2 regions of the Rahnella sp. JUb53 genome follow, and region 2 is predicted to be linked to the other one. Evidence: predicted binding sites of a transcription regulator. Region 2 holds the regulator's gene; the other holds the start of a gene.
What was found. The regulator Fur, encoded in region 2, represses iron uptake genes when iron is present. The targets are predictions, from matches to a motif close to ATAATAATGAGAACNACTATCAA.
Positions count from the first base shown of each region.

Region 1: exbB (tol-pal system-associated acyl-CoA thioesterase) is a predicted target of Fur. The motif match lies at 1,185-1,207, and genes of this name have one in related genera.

Region 1 covers NZ_SLYT01000005.1:228,223-231,369, reverse strand. The annotation lists gene exbD (TonB system transport protein ExbD) at 1-154, opposite strand, end outside; gene exbB (tol-pal system-associated acyl-CoA thioesterase) at 164-1,090, opposite strand; gene EC840_RS14155 (TRAP transporter substrate-binding protein) at 1,612-2,589, shown strand; gene EC840_RS14150 (TRAP transporter small permease) at 2,646-3,147, shown strand, end outside.
Region 2 covers NZ_SLYT01000003.1:516,233-519,379, forward strand. The annotation lists gene EC840_RS10160 (OprD family outer membrane porin) at 1-773, shown strand, start outside; gene chiQ (ChiQ/YbfN family lipoprotein) at 787-1,128, shown strand; gene fur (ferric iron uptake transcriptional regulator) at 1,312-1,767, opposite strand; gene fldA (flavodoxin FldA) at 2,081-2,608, opposite strand; gene EC840_RS10180 (methyl-accepting chemotaxis protein) at 3,017-3,147, shown strand, end outside.

The DNA of each region.
Region 1 (3,147 bases), on a different contig from region 2:
AGGCGGGTAAATCAACCCGCACATCTACGGTCGCCAGCGGTGCGGCCACCATGAAGATGATCAGCAATACCAGCATGACGTCGATGAAAGGCGTGACGTTGATGTCATGCATTTCACCGCTTTCGTCGATATCGTCGTTTAACCGAATAGCCATAATCTGTTCTTACCCTACGCGTAACTGACCTGTCTGACCGCGTGGCGCATCGCCTTTGCTGGCAGCCAGATCCAAATCACGACCCTGCAACAGAATAATCTGCGCCGCCACATCGCCAACCTGATGACGGTAAGAGGTAATGGTACGGGCGAAAATGTTGTAGATAACCACGGCAGGGATCGCGGCAACCAGACCGACAGCCGTTGCCAGTAAAGCTTCTGCAATGCCCGGCGCTACAACGGCCAGGTTAGTGGTCTGCGTTTGCGCGATACCGATGAAGCTGTTCATGATGCCCCACACAGTACCGAACAGGCCGACGAACGGAGAGATTGCCCCGATAGTCGCCAGAATACCGTTGCCACGGCCCATGTAACGGCCGGCTGCGCTGACGCGACGCTCAAGGCGGAAACCGGTACGTTCTTTGATGCCGTTGTTGTCGGTGGAACCTGCTGACAGCTCGAGTTCATTCTGTGCGTCACGGATCATCTGCGCGCTGATGCTGCTGGCGGCGAAGCTTTCGGCTTGCTCAGCGGCTTCGTCCAGAGTACGGACAGAAGACAGCGCATCAAACTCGCGGCGCATACGGCGTTTGCCAGTGAACACTTCAGCACCTTTGCTGAACAGCAACGCCCAGGTGACGACAGAGGCCAGCAGCAGGCCAATCATGACGGTTTTCACCACCGCATCGGCGTGGTGATACATGCCCATAACAGACAAATCGGTAGGAATGACAGGCGTCGCTTCGGACGGCGTCGGTTGCATCACCGGTGCTGGCGTTGCATCACTGTTCGCCGGTGCAGGGGCATCCGCCGCTGCCGGTTGAGTTGTTGCAGAATTGACGGCTTGTCCAGCCGGCGTCGCAGGTGCAGCCATCGCGTTGCCACTTAAGCCAGCAACCAACATCAACGACATCAGTAATGAGGTCGCCTCTTTCATCTTATTGCGAGCCGTTTTCACGCGTCGCCTCCAGCCAGAATCAGTGTGTAGAAGGAATGAATAACGCCGAATGATATCAAAGAAAAAGGCCTAATTGATAGTCGTTCTCATTATTATTTACATTGTCGCGCCTGCAGGCTGGCGTGTCATTGACAGACGACAAGGTTTTTCGTGTTTGCACAAGGGATGAACAATTTAATCTGCGTCACACTTTCCAAAAGAATTACGCGGTAAATCAATCATCTGAGCTTCAACATCTAAGTCAAAACAATGTTTTAAATATTAAGTAACACCTTTTTACATTTGTTGCGAGTTTGTGATAATGCTCAAATACCGCACAGTAAAAAATAGGATAAGGTGCTTACTCAGGCGAAGACCGCATACCGGCAATGCTTGTATCCCTATAATTTAAAAGCTTATTTACACATTTTTCATAATGAACAGGCCGGACCTTCCGTTGGCTCTGATCAACACTTGCTCTCATTTATCTTTCCCTTACTGAGTACCCTGGAGACAAACTGATGAAAATGCAAAAAGCACTTCTCAGCCTTTGCCTGAGTTCCGCGACCCTCTTATTTACCGCGGGTGTATCCGCACAAACGCTGAAGGCCGCCGATGTGCATCCGCAAGGCTATCCGAACGTCGTCGCCGTTCAGCACATGGGCGAAAAGCTGCAAAAGCAAACGGACGGACGCCTCGAAATCAAAACGTTCCCGGGCGGTGTTCTGGGGGATGAAAAGCAGGAAATTGAACAGGCACAGCTTGGCGCGCTGGATATTATCCGCGTATCGATGACGCCGGTTGCCTCGATTTTACCGGAGATAAACGTCTTCACCCTGCCCTATATATTCCGCGATGAAGACCACATGCACAAAGTGCTCGACGGTCAGATTGGCAAAGAAATCGGCGACAAAATCACCAACAACCCGAACTCCCGTCTGGTGTTCCTCGGCTGGATGGACGGCGGCACGCGTAACCTGATCACCAAAGAGCCGGTGGTGAAACCAGAAGATTTGCACGGCATGAAAATCCGCGTACAAGGCAGTCCGATTGCGCTGGCGACGCTGAAAGCCATGGGCGCAAACCCGGTGGCGATGGGCGTCAGTGAAGTGTTCAGCGGCATGCAGACCGGGGTTATCGACGGCACCGAAAACAACCCGCCGACGTTTGTCGCCCACAACTATCTGCCGGTGGTAAAAAACTACACCTACAGCCGTCACTTCATCATTCCGGAGCTGTTCCTGTATTCAAAAGTGAAATGGGACAAACTGAAACCGGAAGACCAGCAGTTAATCCTCAAGCTGGCGAAAGAAGCACAGGACGAGCAACGCGAACTGTGGAAAGCCTATAACGAGAAAGCGCTGGCAACGATGAAAGCAGGCGGCGTGAAATTCTATGAGATCGACCCTGCGACTTATGTCAAAGCCACGCAATCCGTGCGCGATGAATTCGGCAAAGACCATCAGGAACTGATGCAGCAAATCGCTGACGTTCAGTAAACCCTGACTCCGGCAGCCTGCGGGCTGCCTCTTTATGATCTTTCGCCGGGGGATTTATGGTCTCGAGTTATCACACCCTGATGGACATTCTTTACCGCTGCGCGATGTGGCTCGCCGGTATTGCGTTACTGCTGATGGTCGCGGTGATCCCGATTGGGATCTTCGCCCGCTACGTGATGAACAGCGCCCTGTCGTGGCCGGAGCCGATTGCGATTATGTGCATGGTGACGTTCACCTTTATCGGTGCCGCCGTCAGTTACCGCGCCGGTTCGCACATTGTGGTGGCGATGGTCACCGACCGTCTGCCGCCTGCGCTGAAAAAATTCTCCGCCCTGCTGGCTGACCTGATGATGCTGGCGATCAGCGTGTTTATTTTCTGGTACAGCCTGCAATTGTGCAGCGAACTCTGGCAACAGCCGGTGGCGGAAATCCCGCTGCTGACCGCCGGACAAACCTATCTGCCGCTGCCCATAGGTTCTGCGCTGACGCTGTTATTCATCATTGAGCAGATCATTGCCGGCCCGCAGCATCAGCGGCCAGTGGTGATGCTGGGCAATT
Region 2 (3,147 bases):
ATGATTTCCGCCAGAACGATAAGAAAACGGGCGTTTCGTACATCCACTCTCTTGGAGCGAAATACGACTTCAAAAACGACTTTGTGCTGGAAGGCGCTTTTGGTCAGGCTGAAAGTTACGTCGATCAGTATTTTGCCAAAGCGTCTTACAAAATCGATCTGATGGGCAATCCGCTGACCACCAGCTACCAGTTCTACGGTGCGGAAGATCGCATCAGCAATAAGAACGATCCGAACAGCTTGTATGACGGGATGGCCTGGTTGCAGGCGCTGACTTTCGGTTACACCACCGGTCAGTTTAACTGGCGGCTGGAAGGTACGATGGTCAAAGCGGAAGGTAATCAGGGCTACTTCCTGCAACGTATGACCCCGACGTATTCCTCCTCCAACGGTCGTCTTGACGTGTGGTGGGATAACCGTTCGGACTTCAACGCCAACGGCGAGAAAGCGGTGTACGCCGGCGTACTTTACGATCTGGCGAAATGGGATCTGCCGGGCTTTGCCGTCGGGGGTTCTTACGTTTACGCGTGGGACGCCAAACCGAGTACCAATGCCGCTTATGACCAGAGCCAGCGTCTGAAAGAGACCGCCTGGAGCCTGGATGCGCTTTACACCATTCAGGAAGGCCGCGCTAAGGGGACATTGTTCAAACTGCATTACACCCAGTACGACAACCACTCGGATATTCCGAGCTGGGGCGGGGGTTACGGCAACATATTCCAGGATGAAAAAGACGTGAAATTCATCGTTATTGCTCCATTCACTATTTTCTGAGGTCGTTATGTCGATGAATAAATTACTGATGATGGCGGTATCTGTTGTTCTGCTGGCAGGTTGTGCGCCTACCGCCGATCAGGCACAGATTTCGCAAATGCGTGAAGACTACCGCGCGTGTATTAATTCTTCAGAAGGTAATCCGGACAAACTGGCGACTTGTCAGGTGTTGCTGAACAAGCTGAAACAGGAAAAAGAACACCAAAAATTTGCGGAACAGGAAACAGTACGCGTGCTGGATTACCAGCGCTGTCTGACGGCGCGCAAAACCGGTGATGGTCAGGCATATGCGGCGGATTGCGGTAAAATCTGGCAGGAAATCACATCCAATAACGCGCCTGTAATGGCGAACTAATAGCAGATTTTTGTAAAAGCCTTAGCTGGCAAAATCATCATTATCAAAAGCGAAACCCCGGCTTGCCGGGGTTTTCTACGTCGGTAAGCGGCGTCTGTGTTCGGGGTGAAACGCAGACATAAAAAAACCGCTTTCCAGCGGTTAGTTTATTTAGAGTATTTGCGACAATCGAAGCTGTGCAAATTAATGCGCAGGTTTGTCATTGTGCAAAGATTCATCTTCACGGCAGTCGCCTGCTTCACAGTGACCGTACAGGTACAGACTGTGGTTGGTCAGTTTGATGCCATGTTTTTTAGCAATCTCACGCTGACGACCTTCAATATATTCGTCACGGAATTCAATCACACGACCGCAATCCAGGCAGATCAGGTGATCGTGGTGATGTTGCTGAGTCAGTTCGAATACGGACTTGCCGCCTTCGAAGTTATGACGGGTGACGATACCAGCATCATCAAACTGGTTCAGAACACGGTAAACCGTGGCCAGACCAATTTCTTCGCCCATATCAATCAGTTGCTTGTACAGATCTTCCGCACTAACGTGATGACCTTCCGGCGCTTGCAGCACTTCCAGGATTTTGAGGCGCGGAAGCGTGACTTTTAAGCCGGCTTTCTTCAGTGCGGTGTTGTTGTCAGTCATGCGGATTCAGTCCTGTTACTATGTGCTAATCAAGTTGAGGCATGCAGCCTGTGGCATCGGCGGCACAAAATTGTTCGTTTACTGTTCTTCGTTTAAGGGAAGTGTGCCCATTCTCGTAAACGACAGCCTGTTAATAAAGATCACAAATTGCCTGTCACATTAATAATGCAACGACTTGATCGATAGAAAAAACAGATGAACTCAGTGTACCTTGATACGACCAAAAGTTACAATTTTGTAGCGGTTAAATTGTTAATTTCAGTAATAGTTTGGCCCTTCAATTGTAGAATAAATCCTCAGGGCCAACAGGGTTTTAGCCGATAATTTCTGAAAGGCTGAGTTCTTCTGTGATCTGTTTCACCCACGCATCAACACGTTCAGCGGTCAGTTCCGGCTGACGGTCTTCGTCAATTGCCAGTCCGATGAAGTGCTTATCATCTGCCAGGCCTTTGGATGCTTCAAAGTGGTAACCTTCAGTTGGCCAGTGTCCGACAATCACTGCGCCGCGTGGCTCAATGATATCGCGCACGGTACCCAGTGCATCGCAGAAATACTCGGCATAGTCTTCCTGATCGCCGCAGCCAAACAGGGCAACCAGCTTACCTTCGAAATCTATCTCTTCGAGCGACGGGAAAAAGTCATCCCAGTCACACTGCGCTTCACCGTAATACCAGGTTGGAATTCCGATCAGCAAAATATCGAATTTTTCCAGATCCTCTTTGCTGCTCTTCGCAATGTCATGCACCTCAGCCACATCTTTACCCAATTGTTTCTGGATCATTTTAGCGATGTTTTCGGTGTTACCTGTATCGGATCCAAAGAAGATACCTACAACGGCCATAAGATTATCTAACCTCTTGTTCTAAATGAAGTGCCCTGCATTGCAGGCAATAATAGCGAAGATGATACCAAACTCGCGAGGCGGAGAATATGCTTCTGCTCGCCTTCTTAACTGGGGAATAAGTTTATCGGGCAATATTTTAAAGTGTTATCGCCATCGTGTGCTTATCAACCACAGGGTTCCTGAGGTCATAAGCAAAGTGAAGAAATATACCGGCTCATTCCTTAAGTTTATGCATGTCCCGCCGATAGATGATGCGAGAGCAATCTCAACATAATAAAGAAATCGATGCCCGGAGAGGTGTTCAAACATGTCCGGGGGCGTAAGCCTGCTGGTTACCTGTTTTGATTCTCCGCATCCCCGTCAATCCTCAGACCAGAAACAGTCCTGTTTCGAGATAGGCATATCGTGCAGTTTTTAAAAAATATTACCATCAGGGCCGCTTTATTAACCATTCTTGGCATCTTCTGCGTGATGTGGGCTGGTGTTTCCCTTTATACCGTCACATCACTTGGCACATTAACGCAAAATACCAGGAA